2 regions of the Oceanibaculum nanhaiense genome follow, and region 1 is predicted to be linked to the other one. Evidence: riboswitches for the same ligand, from Rfam matches in the RefSeq annotation. Region 1 holds a riboswitch; the other holds the start of a gene.
What was found. A riboswitch is a leader RNA that binds a small molecule or an ion and turns the genes downstream of it on or off. The one in region 1 is predicted to bind thiamine pyrophosphate.
Positions count from the first base shown of each region.

Region 2: linked by a shared signal. The riboswitch ahead of BKM74_RS14875 (ABC transporter permease) and the one ahead of thiO (glycine oxidase ThiO) in region 1 are both predicted to bind thiamine pyrophosphate.

Region 1 covers NZ_MPOB01000002.1:361,067-365,477, forward strand. The annotation lists gene BKM74_RS04820 (thiamine phosphate synthase) at 1-367, opposite strand, end outside; gene thiG (thiazole synthase) at 364-1,155, opposite strand; gene thiS (sulfur carrier protein ThiS) at 1,160-1,384, opposite strand; gene thiO (glycine oxidase ThiO) at 1,396-2,565, opposite strand; TPP riboswitch at 2,555-2,662, opposite strand; gene BKM74_RS04840 (sensor histidine kinase) at 2,747-4,069, opposite strand; gene BKM74_RS04845 (methyl-accepting chemotaxis protein) at 4,224-4,411, opposite strand, start outside.
Region 2 covers NZ_MPOB01000009.1:33,177-37,587, reverse strand. The annotation lists gene BKM74_RS14885 (DUF192 domain-containing protein) at 1-438, opposite strand, end outside; gene BKM74_RS14880 (acetoin utilization protein AcuC) at 448-1,596, opposite strand; TPP riboswitch at 1,659-1,772, shown strand; gene BKM74_RS14875 (ABC transporter permease) at 1,762-2,562, shown strand; gene BKM74_RS14870 (ABC transporter substrate-binding protein) at 2,583-3,530, shown strand; gene BKM74_RS14865 (CoxG family protein) at 3,670-4,344, shown strand.

The DNA of each region.
Region 1 (4,411 bases):
AGTCGGCCCCGGTATCCAGCGCCTTTTCTATCTCGTCCAGACTGTGCGCGGATTTGCCGATCAGGGCAGCCGGTCCCAGCGCGGCGCGGGCCGCCAGGGCGGAGCCGTCCGCCGGCAGGTGCAGCCCGGCCCTCAGCGCCTTCGCTGCCGCGACATCGCTGTTGATTGACAGGGTGGCGCCGCTGGCCGAGGTCAACGCCGATATCTGGCGCGCGAGATCCAGCAGCGCGTCCGGCGGCAGGTCCTTCTCGCGCAGCATGACCCAGCGGCAGCCCCCCTCCAGCGCTGCCGCCACGGTCTCGATCAGCGGGCGGGGGTTCTGCGTCCGGTCGGTGATCAGCAGCAGCGGCGCGGGAAGCGGCCTCAAGAGCCGATCATGCCGAGCTGCGGGCTCGACGCCTCGGCATAGCCCTTGCGCGGGATACGCCCGGCGCGGCGCGCGGCGCGGCCGGCGGCCACGGCGTCGCGCATGGCGGCCGCCATCAGCACCGGGTTGCGCGCCTTGGAGATGGCGGTGTTCAGCAGCACCGCGTCGGCGCCGATCTCCATCGCGCGGGCGGCGTCGGAGGCGGTGCCGATACCGGCATCGACGATTACCGGCACGGTGGAGCGGTTACACACCATCTCCAGATTATACGGGTTCACCAGCCCCATGCCGGAGCCGATGGGCGAGGCCAGCGGCATGACGGCGGCGCAGCCAACATCGGCCAGCTTCTGGCAGACCACCGGATCGTCGGTGCAGTAGGGCAGCACGATGAAGCCGTCCTTCACCAGCTCCTCCGCCGCCTCGACCAGCTGCGCGACGTCGGGGTACAGTGTCTCGCGGTCGCCGATCAGTTCCAGCTTCACCCAGTCGGTGCCGACCGCTTCGCGCCCCAGCTGCGCGGTCAGCACGGCGTCGCGTACGGTGCCGCAACCCGCCGTGTTGGGCAGCAGGTGGCAGCGGTCCTTCAGCACGTCCCACAGATTTTCGGCATGGGATTCGGTGCTGACCCGGCGGATCGACACGGTGACGATCTCCGCCGCGCTGGCCGTCAGCGCATCCAGCATGACCTGGCGGTTGGGGTAGCCCGCCGTGCCGATCAGCAGGCGAGAACCGAAGCTCTTGCCAGCCAGCGTGAAGGGGTCTTTCGCGGCGTTCTGTATAGCGTTCATGCTCTCACCCGCCCTGGAAGGGCTGTACGATCTCTATATCATCATTGGCGCTGACCGGAGTCGCCGCCCAGTCGCTGCGTTTCACGACCTTCTGGTTCGCCGCCACGGCGATGCCGGGCCGGCTGGCATCGATGCCCCGCTCGGCCAGCAGGGCGGCGATGGTCGTTGCCATCGTGCCGTAAGCTTTACCGTTCAGGCGGATCGGAACAACGGTCTTGCTGTCGCTCATCGCACTCATACTCATTCTGCGGCAATCTCGGACGTTGCCGCTGACTTAGCGGCGAAGCGCGCCAGCGTAAAGGGGGCGGCTTCGGAAAGTGTCCTGCCGGTCAGGATCTGCCGGGCGATGGCGTCGGCGGTGATCGGCGCCAGCAGGATGCCGTTGCGGTGGTGGCCGGTCGCCACCAGCAGCCCGTCGAGCCCGCTCTCGCCCAGGATCGGCGCGTCGTCGCGGCTGGTCGGGCGGAACCCCACCCACATCTCCTCGATCGGCAGTTCCTCAATGGCGGGGACCGCCCGCCAGGCGGCGTCCAGCAGCGCCAGCACGCCACCCGCCGTCATGTGCGGGTCATAGCCCTTTTCCTCGACGGTGGCGCCGACGATCAGGCGGCCATCGGCGCGCGGCACCAGATAGATTTTCGGTGCCCACAATACGGATGTGGCCAGCGGCGCTTTCGGGTCCATGCGCAGGCTCAGCATCTGGCCTTTCACCGGGCGCACCGGCGGCAGCGCGATGTCGGGCAGGCCGGGGATGTCGCGCGACCAGGAGCCGGCGGCCAGCACCACGATATCGGCCCTGTGGAGATTGTCGCCGATCCTAACGCCGACAGCGCGGCCGGCCTCGGTCTCGATGCCGGTGACCGGGCTGTTCTCGTGCAGCACCCCGCCTGCCTTCGCGAAGGCCGCCTGCAGTGCCGCGGCCAGCTTGCGGTTCTCGACCTGATGGTCATCGGGCGCCCAGACGGCACCGGTGATGCCGGGCCGCAGATAGGGCTCGCGCTTCCGGGCCTCGGCGCCGCTCAGCCAGTCGACGGCGAGGCCAAGGTCGCGCTGGAATTCGTAGGTGAAGCGCAGCTGCTCCGCCTCGTCGCGATTGGTGGCGGCGACCAGCGTGCCGGTCTCGCGATATTCGACATCGATGCCCGACGCCGCGTTCAGCTCGGCGGCGAAGCCGGGCCACAGCTTCTGGCTGGCCAGCGTCAGCGGCAGCAGGGATTCCTCGCCGGGCTCGGTTTCGGCATTGGCGGCCAGCATGCCGGCGGCGGCCCAGCTGGCGCCGCGCCCGGCCTGGCCGCGCTCGAACACGGAAACGCGGCAACCGGCCTGAGCCAGCCGCCAGCCGATGCCAAGGCCGCAGACGCCGGCACCGATGATGGCGACGGATGGTTTGCCGGGTAGTTTAGGTGACATGGTAACGCTCCCTTCGCTGGCATGATCCAGATCAGGTTCAATGGGTATGTTCTCAGCCGGATCGGCTCATCCCGCCCCGGCACCCCAGCTACACTATGCCATGTAATGGTTCTGCCATGAAATGCAACGGCGGGGCCGGAGCCCCGCCGTTTTCACATGCTCCGTATAGAGGTCGCACTGATCAGGGCAATGGCAGGCGGATGGTGGCGATGGTGCCCTGGCCGGGGGCGCTGGTCAGGGTGAATTCGCCGCCATGTAGTTCGACCAGCCGGCGGGCGAGCGGCAGGCCGATGCCGATGCCGTCATGCTGCCGCACCATCGCGTTGTCGAACTGCACGAAGGGGGTCATCGCTTCGGCCAGCCGGTCCTCCGGGATGCCGGGGCCGGTATCGGCGATGCGGATCGCCAGCCAGTGCGATTCCTCGATGTCGGCGGAAAGTGTGATCTGCCCGCCGGCCGGGGTGTGGCGCAGCGCGTTGGATAGCAGTTGGTCCAGAATCTGCTGCAGGCGGGCGCAGTCACACAGCAGCCGGGGCAGGTTCTCCGCGACCCTGGAGGTCAGTGTCACCCCGCGTTGCGCGGCTGCCGCGCCATGGCTTTGCAGGCAATCCGCCAGCGTCTCCCGGACATCGACATCGGTTTTGACGAGCGTCAGCATGCCGGCCTCGGCCTGCGAGACATCGAGAATCTTGGTGATGATCTGCAGCGCGCGGGTGCCGCTGTCGTGGATGTCGTTGATGTAATCCTTGTGCTTCGGGTTGCCGATCGGCCCCAGCACCTCGCTGCGCAGCATGTCGGAAAAGCCGATCACGGCGTTCATCGGCGTGCGCAGATGGTGGCTGAGCTGCGCCAGGGTCTGCCATTTATTGTGTTGCGCCAGCGCCAGTTCCTGGCGGGTGGCTTCCAGCCTCCGGTGTTCCCGGTCCAGTTCGTTTTCCAGCCGCAGCGTCTGGAGCAGCCGGCGGCTGTAGAACACCGAGATCACCGCCAGCATGATGGCGTAAAAAAGCACCTGCCCGCCCATCGCCAGATAGACCGGTTGCTTCAGCAGCAGCAGGCAGGCGGCAAGCGGCAGGGTGGCGCCCAGCAGATAGCCCAGATAGGCCGGCTGATACCAGCACAGGGCGGTGATGGCGCCGGCGGTCATGCCGGCGATCATGAAGCCGGCGAAGGCGAAATCCTCGACGCCGCCAACCGGCAGCAGCAGCACCGGCAGGCAGCCCCAGCTGAGGCCGCTCAGCACCGCGCCCGCGGTGAAGACATGCAGTTTCCGGCGGGCCGGCCAGGCTGATTTGCGCAGCCAGTGCGACAGCAAAAGCCGTGAGATGGCAAGGGCCGTCATGCCGGCGATCCAGGCCAGTTCGGTCGCCGCCGGCAGCGTATCCCACAACACGAAGAGGGAGAGCAGGGCGACGACGAGGTTGGTGAGGATCGTCGCCCGATTCCGCAACAGCCCGTCCGCCTGCTGCGGGGCGATATCCGGCACCGTTTCGTGGCTAAACAACTGATGCGTTCCTCGGGGCTGTCGCGTCGCGTTTGTCGGCGGGTAAGGCCTATGGAAATTAAAAGGTAATCATTGAGGGTTTGTTAAAACGCCCGCACGGCAGCAGCGGGGCCGAAGCCCCGCTGTTTATTAATCCCATCGAAATCGGCCTGCCTCAAGCAGTGCGGATGCGGTTCAGGAAATTGCCCATCTCATTGCGCAGCTGGGCCGCCGTACGGGACAATTCCTGGGCGCTGTCGAGCACCTGGCTGGCCGCCGTCCCACCCTCGGATGCCGCCTGGCTGACCTGGACGATGGCGCCGGAAACCTCCTGCGTGCCGGCCGAGGCCTGTTGTACATTGC
Region 2 (4,411 bases), on a different contig from region 1:
GCCGACGCGGATGCCGAGGCGCTCCGTGGTGCCGGCGTTCAGTTCCAGCACGGCGCTGGCGAGGCCCGGCGACTCGATGGTCTGGGTCGAGAACGGCACGGTGCGTTCCTCGATGCCGGTGATCCGCCCCTTCGTGTCGATGAAGAGCATGTCCAGCGGGATCAGCGTGTTCTTCATCCACATGGCGACACTCTGCGGCCGGTCATAGAGGAACAGCATGCCGGCATCGGGTGCCATCCGCTGGCGATACATCAGCCCCTGCGCCTGCTGCGCCGGTGTCACCGCCAGTTCGATATCGAACCGGTGCTGCTGGCCCTGCGCCGTTTCGATGATCAGGCCGCTGCGCTCGAAGCTTGCAGCCCCCTGCGCGGTGGCATTGCCGGTCCAGAAGGCCAGCAGCAGCGCCAGAGCCGGCACCAGAGAGAATAATTTCCGCATTCCCAAACCTTAATCCTCCAGAATTGCCCTGGCCGCCGCCCGGATTTCCGGCCGCACCGGACCGGGGCGCGGATCGTCCGCCAGCGTGGTGAACCAGTGTTCCGGCGGAGTGCGCCCCCGGCTGTGGTTCCAGACAATCTCCCGCAGCAGCGATTGCGCCGGCATTGGCAGCGGATCGTCAAGAGCCTGTCCGTTCAGGGGGTGGCCGTTCAGCACGCCCCAGATGCCGGCCCAGCAGCGCACCACCGCCCAGGGATTATAGCCGCCGCCGCCGAGCACCAGGGCGCGCGGCGCCATCCGGTGCAGCGTCTCCACGGCGCCCCAGATCGCCCGGTTGGACAGCGACAGCCGGCTTTGCGGATCATCCTCCAGCCCGTCGCAGCCGCATTGCAGCACAATGGCCTGCGGCCGGAAGCGCTGCGCCGTCGGCAGCAGCGCCTCGCCCACCAGATAAGCCAGTTCATCGTCGTTGAAGCCTTCGGGCACCGGGATGTTGCGCGCCATGCCACCAGCCCGGTCATCCAGAGCGCCGGTGCGCGGCCAGCGACCCTGCTCGTGGATCGAGATCGTCAGCACCCTCTCCTCGTCATGGAAGGCGTCCTGCACCCCGTCGCCGTGATGGGCGTCGAGATCGATGTAGAGAATGCGCTCAAGCCCTTGATCCAGAAAGGTAAGGATCGCCAGGACCGCATCGTTGAAATAGCAGAATCCGCTGGCCCGGTCGGGCCGGCCGTGATGCGTACCGCCCGCCGGATTATGCACCACCCCGCCCTCCTTCAGCAGCCCGGCGGCCAGGATGGAGGCAGCGCAGGAGGTGGCGGGCCGGCGGAAAATCTCGGCGAAGACCGGGTTGCCGTTGCGCCCGATATTGTAGCGCTCCTGATCCTCCGGCGGGACGGTCCGTGTTTCCTCCGCCCGGATGATCGCATCGACATAATCGGGCGCGTGGAAGCGGACGAGCTGTTCGCGCGTCGCCGGTTCGACGGCACGGTAACGTCCCGCATCGAACCAGCCCAGCGCCCGGATCATATCCAGCACCGCCGCGACGCGCGGGATCGACAGCGGATGCTTCCGGCCATAGATCGAGTGCCGGTAGATGTCGCTGCCCAGAAGGATCGGCTTTTCAAGCATGAGCTTCAGGTACGTCGCCGACCGCATGCGGTCAATCGTGGCATGCGCAGATCGCCCCTTGCATGACGGAATGCCTGTGCCATAGTTCGCGCCGACCTCGGGGGAGCCATAAGGCTGAGAGGTCGCCTCCCACGCGGGGATGCGACGACCCCAAGAACCTGATCCCGTTAGCACGGGCGTAGGGAAGAGGACATGCACGGCACACTCTTTTTCCGATATATGCGCGCCCTGGGCTGGATGCTGTTCCGCCCCGCCGTGACGCTGGCCGGCCTGCTGCTGGCCTGGCAGGCGCTGGTGTCGCTGACCGGCATCGAATCCTTCCTGCTGCCCGGCCCGGCCGATGTCTATGACGCCCTGATACAGCGCGGCAACATCATCCTGCCCCATGCTGGCGTAACCCTGACGGAAATCGTCGTCGGGCTGCTGCTGGGCGTGTCGCTGGGCGTCTCCACGGCGCTGGTTATGGCACTGTCCGGCGAGGTCCGGCGCTGGCTGATGCCGGTGCTGGTGGTCAGCCAGGCGATCCCGGTCTTCGCGCTGGCGCCGATTCTGGTGCTGTGGCTGGGCTATGGCCTGGCCTCCAAGGTGGCGATGGCGGCCCTCATCATCTTTTTCCCGGTAACCGCCGCCTTCCATGATGGCTTGCGCCGCACCGACCGGGCCTGGATCGACAGCGCCCGCACGCTGGGCTGCCATGGCTGGCGGCTGATCTGGCGGGTGCGCGTGCCGGCCGCCCTGCCCGGCCTTGCCGCCGGGTTGCGCATCGCCGCCGCCGTCGCCCCGATCGGCGCGGTCGTCGGCGAATGGGTGGGGTCCAGCGCCGGCCTCGGTTACCTGATGCTGCACGCCAATGCCCGGCTGCAGATCGACCTGATGTTCGCCGCGCTGCTGGTGCTGGCGGCGATGGCCATCACCCTCTATTTCACGATCGACCTGGCCAGCCGGCGCATCCTGCACTGGCAGCCGGAGACCGATCATTCGGACCTCAGATAACCCTCGATAGGATATAAGGAATGATCCGCAAGCTTTTGCGTTCGCTCGCTTTTGCAGCTATCGTCGCGCTACCGATGCAGGCCCATGCCGCCGACAAGCTGACGGTGCTGCTCGACTGGTTCATAAACCCCGACCATGCGCCGCTGTTCGTGGCACTCGACCAGGGTTATTTTGCCGATGAAAATCTGGAGATTGAGCTGATCGCACCAGCCGACCCGAACGACCCGCCGAAGCTGGTCGCGGCGAAGCGCGCGGAGATTGCCATCTCCTACCAGCCGCAGCTGCATCTGCAGGCCGACCAGGGCCTGCCGCTGGTGCGCATCGGCACGCTGGTGGCCACGCCGCTCTCCACGATCCTCACCCTGGCCGACGGTCCGGTCAAAACCGTTGCCGACCTGAAGGGCAAGACCGTCGGTTTCTCGGTCAGCGGCACGGAGGAAGCCGTTCTCGGCGCGGTGCTGCGCTCGGTCGGGCTGACGCTGGACGACATTACGCTGGTGAACGTGAACTTCTCGCTCTCGCCCTCGCTGGCTTCCGGCAAGGTCGATGCGGTGGTCGGCGCCTACCGGAATTTCGAACTGACCCAGATGGACCTCATCGGCAAGAAGGGCCGTCCCTTCTTCATCGAGGAACATGGCGTACCGCCCTTCGACCAGCTGATCTATGTCGCGCACAGGGACAGCATTAGCGATCCGCGCCTGCGCCGGTTCCTGACCGCCGTCGAGAAGGGCACGCAGTATCTCATCAACCATCCGCAGGAAACCTGGGACACATTCCGTGCCAAGCGGCCGGAACTGGATGACGAGCTGAACCGCCGCGCCTGGTTCGACACACTGGCCCGCTTCGCCCATCGGCCGGCGGCGATGGACAATGCGCGCTATGACCGGTTTGCCCGGTTCCTGTTCGACGCCAAGCTGATCAGGGAGATCAAGCCGGTCTCCAGCTACGCGGTGGAACTGCCTTACTAATATACCGCCGCACACCGGATAGGGGCCGGGGCGTGCTTGCCCCCCTCCGGACGCTCGACTAAGGTTGCGGGCGAAACGCCGTCCCTGGCGCACTGCGCCGGGGGTGGCACAGCCGAAGCCGATAGCGAGAGAGAGCGACATGGAGCTCACGGGCGAACAACGTATTCCCGCACCGCGCCAGAAGGTCTGGGAGGCACTGAACAATCCGGACATCCTGGGCCAGGCGATTCCCGGCTGCCAGTCCATCGAAAAGCATGGCGATGACAAGTTCAGCGCCAAGGTGAAGGCCAAGGTCGGCCCGGTCAGTGCCACCTTTGGTGGCGAGGTCACGCTGTCCGAGCTGAACCCGCCCGAAAGCTATACCATCAGCGGCGAGGGCAAGGGCGGCGCCGCCGGCTTCGCCAAAGGCGGCGCCAAGGTGCGGCTGGAAGAGGATGGCCCCAACGCAACCATCCTGCATTACACGGTCACCGCCAATGTCGGCGGCAAGCTGGCGCAGATCGGTTCCCGCCTGATCGATTCGACGGCGAAGAAACTGTCCGGCGAGTTTTTCGAGAAATTCTCCGAGGTTGTCGCCGGTCCCGCCCCCATCGAGGCTCCGGCTGCTGCTGTTGCAACCCCGGCCGAGACGGCTGCACCGGCTGCTCCGACGCCGCAAGCCACAGCCCAGACAACTGCACCGGCACCGCACCACGCGCCAACCGCAGCAGAAGCGCCGGCACCCGTGCCGTCCTACGAGCATGGCGTGCCGCCGATGATCCTGGTGTCGCTCGCCGCCGCCATCGTCGCCCTCGTCGCCTTCTTCGCGGGCTGAGGTCACTTCTCCCCCGCAACATCGCCTTGTCATGCAACCGCTGCTTGACCTTGGTTGTGCCGCGCGG